DNA from 3 places in the Anaerobacillus sp. 63XJN7_4_ISO-PGPR-S23-413 genome. Region 3 is predicted to be linked to each of the others. Evidence: predicted binding sites of a transcription regulator. Region 3 holds the regulator's gene; each other region holds the start of a gene.
What was found. The regulator CtsR, encoded in region 3, represses protease genes until heat stress. The targets are predictions, from matches to a motif close to ATGGTCAATAAAGGTCAAACA.

Region 1 (4,277 bases), 870 kb from region 3:
TTCATCCAAAAGGAAGTTGGTTTAGAAATTCTTCCTGATAAGTTAAGAGAGATCGCTGAACTTCGCGTGAAGCATCAAGATGTTACACTGAAAGAACTCGGTGAGATGGTTACTGGAGGAGCTATTAGTAAATCAGGAATCAATCATAGATTACGAAAGATTGACCAGATTGCTGATAAGCTTCGTGATGGTAAACCGATCTCCTAAGCCTTTCGGACAAGTTAGAAAAAAGCTTCCACCTATAATGGTGGAAGGTTGTTTTCTAGCAGTACAATAGATAGCATGAATCTTCAAAGAAAAACCCTATTTTTCTTAATGAAAGCATTGGAAATAGCGTTTTTCTAAATTTTTCACCTTTCGAGATAGCGCTTACTTTTTTAGGTAATTTAACACTTTAGTAAATTTAAAATCGAGAGGCCACAAAATGAGCTATCATAGCTTTAGTTTGAAAGTGGCGAGTGCAAGGGAAACTGGTATAGCGCTTCTGGTGTTCTGATCGACTGTTTTAAATAAGGGGAGGAATGAACAAGTGATTCAAAAAGAAGTTGTGGTTACTTTGGATACAGGATTACAGGCACGTCCAGCAGCTCTGTTTGTACAGGAAGCAAACCGATTTAACTCGGATATCTTCCTTGAGAAGGACGGTAAAAAAGTTAATGCCAAAAGCATCATGGGCATCATGAGCCTTGCTGTTGGTACTGGTTCTTCTGTTATTTTAACTGTTGATGGTAATGATGAAGAAGATGCGATGTCTTCATTAATTGATTTTATTCAAAAAGATTAGCAAAACCTGGCTGTGTGCCAGGTTTTTGTTTTGCATTAAATTGTTAACGTTGCGAAACATTCTTAAGAGAATAGAGTTATAGAGAGTGGGATCATCCATTGTGGTTCATTGGCTGCTCAAATAGCAGATGGTTCAAAAACAACGCCTATTCTAAGAAAGAAAAAGCCTTTCCCAACAATGTAGGGAAAGGCTTTTTAGGGTCTATCTTATGCTTTCTTTTCCATTACTTCATCAATCAAGCCGTATTCTTTCGCTTCAGTCGCTTCCATGAAACGGTCACGATCTGTGTCGCGATCGATTGTTTCAAGTGGTTGACCTGTGCGCTCAGAAAGAATTTTGTTTAGCTTCTCGCGCATTTGGATGATGCGTTTTGCGTGAATTTCAATGTCAGAAGCCTGACCTTGAGTACCACCGAGCGGTTGGTGAATCATTACTTCACTGTTTGGTAGAGCATAGCGCTTACCAGGTTCACCAGCAGCAAGTAGGAAGGCACCCATTGAAGCAGCCATACCGATGCAGATTGTTGATACTTTTGGCTTAATGAATTGCATAGTATCGTAAATCGCCATACCTGCAGTGATTGAACCACCAGGGCTGTTGATATAAAGTGAGATGTCTTTATCTGGGTCTTCAGCAGCAAGGAAAAGAAGTTGTGCAACGACTGCGTTTGATACGTTGTCGTCAATTGCTGTTCCTAGCATAATAATACGGTCCTTAAGAAGACGAGAATAAATGTCGTACGCTCTCTCACCGCGGTTTGTTTGTTCAATTACCGTTGGAATTAAAACCATTTTAAATTCCTCCCTTATATTTGTGGAATATGTAGTTGCTGTATGTTCATCATACCTAAAAGGTCAATATAGGTCAAATGAAGTGCTGTCCTATTTTTTAATCGATGAAAAGGGTTTGATTTTTCTTTAACCACATACACCCATTTTCCCCGCATCCCTTTATTTTAAACAGAGCGAATGTTCCTTTTTTTTAATCGATCGTCTGCTAAAAAGTAGGCTAAAATTCGTCTTTCTACCTGATTACGTATTTGAATGGAAGAATAGCGGTATGTTTGATTGTAACCTCGACAATATACTTTGCAAATCACAACATCTTCTTTCGTATCTTCTATATAGACGCGGATTCCTCTATCATGAAGCATTGCTTTTGCCCATTTTAAGTCAGAGGAGGCTAACGTTATAGCGGCATGAATTAGTTCCAGATAAGGGCGCGGAAGTTTCATTTTCGAATGGTTCACCCATTTCGTGTCAATTTCCAGCACTCTTTTCAGGTAAGGAAGTAAGAGGTAGTTTCTTAATGCCTTCGTTTCTTCTTTACTTAATTGGAACATGATCATCTCCACCTAACAGAACATATGTTTGGTATAACTTTACTATGAGACAGGTGAGACGTCAAGAACTGAAGCGATACCTTTTCTATGATATGAATGAAATGTTTGGATAATAGCTTTGGCCAATATTGTTAATACCTCACCGTTCACCAGAGTAAAAAAGCAACAGCGTTCATTAACATGGTATAGATAAAATGCTCTTATACACTATTGATTACTCATTGATCGTCACTTGGAAGCTATGAAATTCACCTTGCAAAAAAAGGGGGCATATCGTATAATAATCCTTGCGCTAATGAAGCGCGCCCGTAGCTCAGTCGGATAGAGCGGTGGTTTCCGGTACCGCGTCAGTCGGGGGTTCGAATCCCTCCGGGCGCACCAATTACATAATTCCAATCCCTTTCGCTAGTGTGAAGGGGATTTTTTTATGATAAATGTCATCTTTGTTCGCTTAGATCCAGGGAATGAATAATATCCTTCATTTTGAACAGAAAAAAAGAAGAGTAGAACTCGTCCACTCTTCTTGCGATCAGTCTTACCTTCTATCAGGGCTTATCTTTGTCATCGTCATGTCCTTTGCTGATTGCTCCACTCATCGTGTGTTTGAAGCCTGAGTGCATTCCAGTAGCGCATAGTCCAAGCCATAATCCTATAAAGAAGGCTTTTTTGAAGTCTTCCGGTTCAACATAAATGTGGCTCATTACAATTCCGATTCCAATGGAAAGAATCGGTAAGAACCTTACCGGAAAACCAAACACCTTAAAAAGGTGTACAACTCCAATGATGACTGGAAGCAAAGCAATTCCATATACAGCTAAATCCATGGCATTTGCCTCCTTTTTCTCTCTCTATAAGACAGTTTATGTAGAAATTTGACTAAGGGACGGGCTATTTCATCATTTTCTTTAAAAATGGTGTCAAAATCCCCTTTTAAAAAACAGAAAATTCTGGTCATTTTCATTTTTTTCATACCATAAAATGAAGCGATATAGTATGATGAAGGTGGAGGGATTGCGATGGAATTAGGATTGATACAAAAGCAGACAACGAAATTAGTCATGACAACCCAGTTGCATCAAGCGATTTCTATACTCCAATATTCTACGGTCGAATTACTGGAGTACGTGAAAGAACAGGCTCTTGAAAATCCATTAATTGAATTACACTCCCCTTCATGGGATGGTGGCGTTCGTTCTTCAAAACGCTCTTATGATACGGGGCTTAAAAAAGATCCACTCGAATACGCTGAAACAAGAAAAAGTTTGCATGATGAGTTACACGATCAGGCGAGGTGTCTACACTTTCCACGTAAAAGGGAAGCCGTTGTGCATTATTTAATTGATAATATTGATGAAAGTGGTTACTTAAGAATAAATGAGACGGAGGTAATGAATTACTTTGATGTCGAGCACTTTGAGATCACTGAAGCCATTAGAGAGATTCAATTACTTGACCCACCAGGTATAGGGGCGCGCTCTCTTTCCGAATGTCTCTTTTTACAGTTAAATGAGTCGGGAGAAATTTTCGAGCTTGCTCGAGATCTTGTTTCCTATCATTTGAAAGCGCTAGCAGAAAAGAAATATCGTGAACTCTCGAGAGAATTTCATGTTCCGGTGGAGCATATACAGCGGGCTGCGGATATAGTAGCTGATCTCGATCCTCGTCCAGGATCAAAGTGGGGTATTGATAAACCATCCTACATTGTTCCAGATGTCATGATAGAAGAGAAAAATGGTAGATTCTCTATTGCATTACTTGATGACGATTTACCAGCAATGAAAGTGAGCAACGCCTACCGTTCTTTTAAAAATAACGAAGCGGAAGAGTATCTAAAGGATAAATATCAGCAAGTCAGCTGGTTATTAAAAAGTATTGAGCAAAGAAAGCAAACGCTTCGAGCAATAATGGGCGTTTTTATTGTTCACCAACAAAATTTTTTGAGAAATGGGATTAGTGAGCTTTCTCCAATAACCTTGAGGGAAGTAGCGATGGAAGCAGATGTCCACGAGTCCACGGTAAGTCGAGCGATTAAAAGCAAATACGTTCAAACGCCACATGGTCTTTTCGCCTTAAAGGACTTATTTACTTCCAAACTGTCTAGTGAGTCTGGAGAAGCTGCTTCTTCCTCTAGTGTAAAGCTATTCATTAAGG
Region 2 (4,277 bases), 510 kb from region 3:
GACTAGACTTAAGATCCCAGCAATGACTAGATAGAGTGTCATACTTATTTGGAAGTTAATGGATTCTTTTCCTTGATCATCGATAAACGGTTCATCTTCTCTTTTAATTGACCAGAGGATGATTGGACCAATAATATGTCCCAGAGGAATTAAATAACCACTCAATGCAGAGAGATGAACATACATAGCCCATTGTCTTATTGTTTGATCAGGAACCGTTGTTACGTCTTTATTATCCATCTCAATACCTCCCTATATAGCTCATCTATGATCAGCATATTACTCATTATTTTAAGATATGCCTTTAATAAAGTAGGCAACAAAAAAAGGAACCACCTTTGGTTCCTTTAATTGGAATTGTAGTTGATGTGATAAGACGCGCGTTCTGTAAGTACGATCAGCTCGTCTGAATGCTTTTTAACATCGTTTATATCTTCTAAAGGAATTTCAAAAGTGGAGTGTGGAAGAGGGGCTGTAGCTTCGTCTGAAATGACTTTGCCCTCGCCTTTAAGTTGAAGGAGTGTCGAAGCCGTGTAATCATCGACGGTCTCCCCTCTGTGTTGAAATACAAAATCTTCGAGTTTCATGATGGTTTTATCGAGATCGTCTTGTTCTTTTTTCTCAATGATAAGATGTCCGCCTACCCATTCAGTAAGCGTGTTACGAACTTCTGTTAGCATAGTTGACGCATTCATTTTATCACCTCACTATCAAATTTCCCCATTTATACATTGGATAAACAGTACAAATGAACTTGGCAAAGAGATGATGATATACTTGTGCTATGTAAATATATAAAGGATGAATGTCATGAAAACAATAACAATCGATGAAGTTTTGGAAAGCAAGATGCTCTTATTGGATGTTCGTACACCGGCAGAATATGAAAAGTTTCATATCCCAGGTGCTGTGAACCTACCTATTTTCTCTAATGAAGAAAGAGAAATTGTCGGAACAACATATAAGAAAAAAGGAACTGAAGCAGCGAAGGAATTAGGGATTTCTCTTGTTTCGCCCTTACTTCCTGAGTTTTATAAACGAGCGAAGGAAATAACAAAAGGTAAAGAATTTGCTATTTACTGCTGGCGAGGCGGAATGAGAAGTAAAAGTTTGACAGTTATTTTTGACATGATGGGACTGCCATGCCGACAGCTAGAAGGAGGTATTCGTTCCTACAGACAAAAAGTGACGGCTGGTTTAGAATACTTAGCGAATCAGACGACACCCTATCTTGTTTTGGAAGGACTAACCGGTACATCTAAAACTGAAATACTGAATGATTTAGAAGAGAAGGGCTATCCTGTTCTTGATCTTGAGGGACTTGCAGCTCATCGAGGTTCTGTATTTGGAAGAGTTGATTTGCCTGAAAGAAGTCAAAAAGAATTTGAAGCCATGCTATACCATAGACTAGGAGAAATTGGAGAAACGTCTTATTACATCATTGAATCTGAAAGTAAGCGACTTGGAAATATTATCATTCCAGAGTTTATTTTAGAAGGCAAACAAAAAGGGACGCGTATACAAGTCCACGCCCCGCTTTCTTATCGAATTCGTACGATCTTAAATACGTATCATCCTGAACATCATCACGAAGAAATCACAGGAGCTATTAACAAAATTGAGAAGCGATTTTCGAATGAAGATAAAGAAGTAATTGCCGATGCTCTTGCTGAGAATGACTATGCCTTGATTGTTGAACGGCTCCTGATTTATTATTATGATCCTCGTTATGAATACAAAGCATATGAGAACGAAGGTAACATTATTAACCTAACGTATGATTCACTTGAGGAAGGAACTAAACTTGTCCAGAATGAAGTAGATCGCTTCGAGATTAAGCTTCGATCAGAAGGCGAGAAAGTTTCGCTTTAATGGATTTTCTTTCTTCAGGAAGCTGTTCATTGTTATACCGTTCAATAAGGTCATCAATGCGTTTAAAATACAAGTGACTTACCCATGCGACATAGCTTCTGTAAACGGGCGACTTTAGAAAATGAATCAACATATTGTCGTCGGGGCCAAAGTAGTATGTTTTATCATCAAAGAAGGTAGAAAAGCGTCTGAAGGATAATTTGGTGAATGAGTTGTCCAATTCAAATCGAAATTTGTTGAGGGCATCCGGAATTAAACGAATTGTGAACACATCATCATTATCAAACATTTCCTTAGGCGTGGGTAAGATTAAATATGGATATTCCCGATCATCAAGGGCAATGAAGAAATCCTCAGGCGTCTCGTGACAGCTAGGCACTCGTTTGACGGTTGTTTCAACAATCAATTGATAGACTGAATCATTCATAAGATATCCTCCCTTTGTAATCTATCATCATTGTTACCGTACTAGTAAACTTGTATACCCCTTTGTCGAAAAGTAGTTATTACAATCTATTATCCAACCTCTGAAAAAATTCCTCTATTTCAAATATTACAAATATTTTTAAGGACCATATATGAATGATATTTTCCTGAGTCGTTAATCAGTTAGAAAAAAATAAAATTTGGATGAGCAAAAGACTTGAAAGTCAAAGATAGTCAAATTATAATATGGTTACAAGGTCAAAGATAGTCAAAGTCAAAGCGAGTATCTTTCACCTTTTATCTTAATTTCATAAAATGTACGTTATATATATTATAAGGAGGCCATCATATGCTTTGTGATCATTGTCAACAAAATCAAGCATCGGTTCAACTTAATGTCCAGATGAATCAGAATAAGAAACAAGTACACCTTTGTAGTACGTGTTACGCAAAAGTGATGAATGGTCAAACTGCATCATCACCAAAAGGTCAAATGGATGAGTTCTTTCAATCCTTTATGAACCAATCAGGTCAACATGGATTTAACGCACAACAGGAGGGGCCGCAAACCGAGTTTGGAAATGGAAAAGGTGGCTTACTTGATGACTTGGGACGAAATCTTTCTGACGCCGCAAAAGCTGGATTAATTGATCCGGTTATCGGGAGAGAGAATGAAGTATCAAGAGTGATTGAGACGTTAAACCGCCGAAATAAAAACAACCCTGTCTTGATTGGGGAAGCTGGTGTCGGGAAGACAGCCATAGCGGAAGGCCTTGCTCTTCGGATAACAGAGGGCAATGTCCCTTCTAAGCTAAAAAACAAAGAAATTTATTTACTTGATGTAGCTTCACTCGTTTCAAACACAGGTGTTCGTGGTCAATTTGAAGAGCGGATGAAACAGTTAATTTCTGAGCTTCAAAGTAGAAAGAATGTTATTTTGTTCGTGGATGAACTACATCAAATCGTTGGAGCTGGATCTGCTGAAGGCTCAATGGATGCAGGTAACATTTTGAAACCAGCGTTAGCTAGAGGTGAACTTCAGTTAATTGGGGCAACCACTCTCAAAGAGTATCGCCAGATTGAGAAAGACGCAGCGCTTGAGCGTCGCTTCCAACCAGTTATGGTTAATGAGCCAACGGTAGATGAAGCCATTGAAATATTGAAAGGTTTGCAGTCTAAGTATGAAGACTATCATGAAGTCAAGTACACAGATGAAGCCATTAAAGCATGTGTAACATTGTCTAATCGTTTCATTCAAGACCGCTTCTTGCCAGATAAAGCGATCGATTTAATGGATGAAGCAGGGGCGAAATTGAACTTAACGTTTGCAGAGTCTAGCCACGATGAAATTCAGCAACGTCTAACAGAAATAGCTGCTGAAAAAAATAAAGCAGCCGAAGCAGAAGATTATGAGCGTGCTGCCAAGTTAAGAACTGAAGAATTACAGCTTGAGGAGCAGCTTGAGCAATCGCTGAAAAATAAATCAAGTGTGAATCATTTAGTGTCTCTTGAAGAGATTCAACACATTATAGAAGGAAAAACAGGTATTCCAGTACGTAAACTTCGCGAAGATGAACAAACGAAAATGAAAAATCTTGCGGATCGACTTAATGCGAAAGTAATTGGTCAGGAAGATGCCGTAAATAGAGTCGCTAAAGCGATTCGCAGAAGTCGTGCCGGATTGAAACGTCAAAATCGTCCAATAGGTTCCTTCCTATTCGTTGGACCAACAGGAGTCGGTAAAACAGAGCTATCCCGATCACTTGCAGAAGAAATGTTTGGTGATCGTGAAGCCATGATCCGTCTTGATATGAGTGAGTATATGGAGAAACACTCTGTATCTAAGTTAATCGGCTCGCCTCCTGGTTATGTTGGTCATGAAGAAGCTGGGCAATTAACCGAGCGAGTAAGACGTAAGCCATATAGCATCATATTAATTGATGAAGTTGAAAAAGCTCATCCTGATGTTCAAAATATGT
Region 3 (4,277 bases):
TCAATCACTCGCTCAATTTCTTTGCTTCGACCAATAACAGGATCCAGTCCGTTGTCTCGAGCGATCACAGTAAGATCTCTTGCAAGACTATCTAGTGTAGGAGTATTTGCGCTCGCTCCTCCAGCTTGATGACTAGAAGAAGAGCTTTCATTACTACCTAACAATTGTAGAACCTGCTGACGAGCTTTATTTAAGCTTACCCCTAAGTTATTAAGTACGCGTGCAGCAACACCTTCACCCTCGCGAATTAAGCCAAGTAGAATATGTTCAGTACCTACATAGGAATGGCTCAACTTACGTGCTTCATCCATCGATAATTCAATCACTTTTTTAGCTCGTGGTGTATAGTGAATGGATTGAACAGAATCCTGTCCGCGTCCAATTAACTTCTCTACTTCTTTTTGAATCTTGTCTGAGCCAAGTCCAAGTGCTGTTAACGCTTTGGCTGCAATACCTTCACCTTCACGGACTAACCCAAGTAAGATATGTTCAGTACCAACGTTGTTATGGCCAAGTCGGATCGCCTCTTCTTGTGCTAAAGCAAGTACTTTCTGGGCACGTTCTGTAAATCGTCCAAACATCATTGTTCATCACCCTCCAAATTCTTCGTTAGTTGATCTTCAAGTTCAAGTCTTTCTCTAATTAAAGTAGCACGTTTGATATCTCGTTCCGTAGGGGTAAGACTTGCCCCAGCATACTGCTGTAAGAAACCTGGTTGAGTTAGGATAAGCAATTCATTCAATATCGATTTAGATAAGCCTTTTACAAGACCTAAATCAATACCAAGTCTTACATCTGACAAACACTTAGCTGCTTCTTTTGATTGAATAATTCTGCTGTTCTGCAGAACACCAAGGGCACGATAAATACGATCCTCTAACTCAATTCGGGAGTTATCTAGAAGTGCCCTTCTAGCAGCACGTTCTTTTTCGATAACTTGCATAACCACACCTTGTAAATCTTCGATGATGTCATCTTCTGTCTTTCCAAGAGTGATCTGATTTGATATCTGAAAAATATTACCTAGCGCTTCGCTACCTTCCCCATAGCTACCTCTTACGACAAGACCGAGCTGGTTGATAGCCGGAATAATATGGTTTAATTGCTGTGTTAATACAAGCGCAGGGAGGTGTAGCATAACAGAAGCTCGCATGCCGGTTCCCACATTAGTAGGACAACTTGTTAAATATCCTTTTCTTTCATCAAATGCGTAGTCAACTTTTCCTTCAATCCAGTTATCTAATGAATTTGCAATGGTTAGCGCCTTCTTCAGTTCGAACCCTGCAACTAGACATTGAATACGAAAATGATCTTCTTCATTAATCATTATACTAACCGTTTCATTCTCGCTCAGAAGCACACCGCCGTTATTTGAGTGTTCGATAAGGTTAGGACTAATCAAGTGCTTCTCCACAAGAACTCTCTTCTCGATAGGTTTTAACTCATCCATTTCAATTAATTCAAGTTCACCAATCTGGTCGTCTGGAATATCTGTAAACTGTTGTCGAACTTCTTTTATAACTTGTAAATTATCCTCACTGTTTGAAACGATCGGAAAAACATAATTCTTTAAGTTACGTGCAAATCGGACCCGACTGCTCATGACAATATCAGAATCTGGACCCTCATCTTTCATCCATGGGCTTACGGCTTCACTGATAAAATGCTGAAGTGACATTATGCTCCCCCTTCCCATTTGCTCTTTTCTTCAAGGGAACGAATCAAATCTCTAGTTTCTGCAGCTTTTTCAAATTCTTCATGCTGGATATACTCTTTCATTTTGCTTCTTAAGTTCTGAACTTTGCGTTCAATTTCTATCGCTGCTCCAGCCCTCTTCGGAACTTTTCCAGCGTGAACAGTATTGCCCCCATGAACTTTTTTAAGTATAGGATCCAAGTTATCCGAAAAGGTTTTGTAGCACTCAGAACACCCAAATCTTCCAATCTTAGTGAATTGTTGATAGGTCAACCCACACTTTGGACAGTGTATTGGCTCTTTTTTATAAAAAGACTGAGCTGGATTCTCCTCAATAGGGGTATCGAAATTTAGTAATCCCGATAATAAGTTATGGATAGAAAAATGGTTAGTGCCTGGCTCAACCTCACCTTTTTCCTTAGCACACTTCTCACAAATGTGAAACTCTGTTTTTTCACCATTAATAATCTTAGTGAAATGAAGCGTAGCAGGGCGCTCACCACATTCCTGACAAGTCATAGGGCAACCCTCCTTCTCTACCCTAAAAAGTATAAAATTTATTTATATTTTAAAGCAGTTAGCATGGCACGCAACATATTCGCACGCAGATGATCTCTAACTGGTAATTCTATAGTAATCACAGTACGATCTAGTACGCTTAACATTAACTTCGCTTCTCGCTCCGAAATTACCTCTTCTTCATGTAAACGAAGAATAATATTTTCTGAAACTACTTGTGGCACTTGATTTTTGACGATCTGTATCATTTCGTCTATTAAATCAGCGTGGGTTTCGGGTTTAACTTTAACGATCCGTATATAACCCCCTCCACCTCTCTTACTTTCCACAATATAGCCTTTTTCAATCGTAAAGCGGGTATTTATTACATAATTAATTTGCGAGGGAACACATTGAAATTTATCTGCTATTTCACTTCGCTTTATTTCAACAGCATCCCTTCCATCCACCATTAAAATTTTCTTTAGATATGCTTCAATAATATCGGAAACATTCCTCACGTAGTTCCCTCCTCTCCGTCCCCATACTGACTTTGACTATATTTGACGTTAAATATATTATAACGTTTTTATCAAGGATTGCAAAGCAACAAGCCTATCGTAGTTCTTCTGTATAAAGCATTACCATTTAAGATAAATCCAAGACTCTTTTTTCTCTAGTTTTCACCTTTTAATAGAGCAACTAAAATTTTCTTCAGAAAACTATTAAACAAAAAAATACGATTAGACTCGAATAATTTATTTGCTACATAAGGGTAGCAAAATTTTTCATTAAAAGTTTCTTAACCCTGCAATATGAATTGCTTATATTTCTCTATTATATAGAGTGCTTAGATAGAGAATATATCCGATCAGGTATTTAGATGCTTGAGGAATTACTCTGCGATAGTAAGGCAAAACAATTGTGCAAACAGAAAAATTAATTCCGCGATCTTTTAAAACAGAACTAGCTATCTAAAATTGTTGAGAAAGAAATACAAAAAAAGCGAGAAACCCTCAGGTCTCTCGCTTCTCTTATGTTGCCTAGCGACGTCCTACTCTTGCAGGGGGAGATCCCCCAACTACCATCGGCGCTGAAGAGCTTAACTTCCGTGTTCGGCATGGGAACGGGTGTGACCTCTTCGCCATCATCACTAGACTAACAGGATGTTAGCCGTTCGGTGTTCACCACAGGACGTGGTGGCACTTAATCGAACTTCCTTATTTCAGGTGTTCCCTGAAAACTAGATAGCACGCACAACTTTCCAATATGCTCAGCTACGTAAGCCAAATCCTCGATCGTTTCACCTTTTGATTCTGACGCATAAAGCGCGTCTGAGTCAAAAGCCTCCAACGCTTGTCGGATTTCAACGGCTTACTTCGCTTTTCGTTTAGGTTAAGCCCTCGATCGATTAGTATTCGTCAGCTCCACGTGTTGCCACGCTTCCACCCCGAACCTATCTACCTCATCATCTCTAAGGGATCTTACCAGCTTCATGCTGTGGGAAATCTCATCTCGAGGGGGGCTTCATGCTTAGATGCTTTCAGCACTTATCCCTTCCACACGTAGCTACCCAGCTATGCTCCTGGCGGAACAACTGGTACACCAGCGGTGTGTCCATCCCGGTCCTCTCGTACTAAGGACAGCTCCTCTCAAATTTCCTGCGCCCGCGACGGATAGGGACCGAACTGTCTCACGACGTTCTGAACCCAGCTCGCGTACCGCTTTAATGGGCGAACAGCCCAACCCTTGGGACCTACTTCAGCCCCAGGATGCGATGAGCCGACATCGAGGTGCCAAACCTCCCCGTCGATGTGGACTCTTGGGGGAGATAAGCCTGTTATCCCCAGGGTAGCTTTTATCCGTTGAGCGATGGCCCTTCCATGCGGAACCACCGGATCACTAAGCCCGACTTTCGTCCCTGCTCGACTTGTAGGTCTCGCAGTCAAGCTCCCTTGTGCCTTTACACTCTGCGAATGATTTCCAACCATTCTGAGGGAACCTTTGGGCGCCTCCGTTACACTTTAGGAGGCGACCGCCCCAGTCAAACTGCCCACCTGACACTGTCTCCGCACCGGATCACG

Region 1: clpP (ATP-dependent Clp endopeptidase proteolytic subunit ClpP) is a predicted target of CtsR. The motif match lies at 1,635-1,655, and genes of this name have one in related genera.
Region 2: AC0VYO_RS03445 (ATP-dependent Clp protease ATP-binding subunit) is a predicted target of CtsR. The motif match lies at 2,553-2,573, and genes of this name have one in related genera.

Annotation. Positions count from the first base shown of each region.
Region 1 is NZ_CM149688.1:3,504,218-3,508,494, reverse strand. It holds gene whiA (DNA-binding protein WhiA) at 1-207, shown strand, start outside; gene AC0VYO_RS18430 (HPr family phosphocarrier protein) at 530-784, shown strand; gene clpP (ATP-dependent Clp endopeptidase proteolytic subunit ClpP) at 991-1,575, opposite strand; gene AC0VYO_RS18420 (YhjD family protein) at 1,740-2,126, opposite strand; tRNA gene AC0VYO_RS18415 (tRNA-Arg) at 2,429-2,507, shown strand; gene AC0VYO_RS18410 (hypothetical protein) at 2,672-2,950, opposite strand; gene rpoN (RNA polymerase factor sigma-54) at 3,143-4,277, shown strand, end outside.
Region 2 is NZ_CM149688.1:616,529-620,805, forward strand. It holds gene AC0VYO_RS03425 (DUF4870 domain-containing protein) at 1-240, opposite strand, end outside; gene ymzB (protein YmzB) at 348-695, opposite strand; gene mnmH (tRNA 2-selenouridine(34) synthase MnmH) at 811-1,872, shown strand; gene AC0VYO_RS03440 (hypothetical protein) at 1,835-2,299, opposite strand; gene AC0VYO_RS03445 (ATP-dependent Clp protease ATP-binding subunit) at 2,648-4,277, shown strand, end outside.
Region 3 is NZ_CM149688.1:107,533-111,809, reverse strand. It holds gene clpC (ATP-dependent protease ATP-binding subunit ClpC) at 1-584, opposite strand, end outside; gene AC0VYO_RS00590 (protein arginine kinase) at 581-1,636, opposite strand; gene AC0VYO_RS00585 (UvrB/UvrC motif-containing protein) at 1,678-2,214, opposite strand; gene AC0VYO_RS00580 (CtsR family transcriptional regulator) at 2,253-2,714, opposite strand; rRNA gene rrf (5S ribosomal RNA) at 3,235-3,351, opposite strand; rRNA gene AC0VYO_RS00570 (23S ribosomal RNA) at 3,585-4,277, opposite strand, start outside.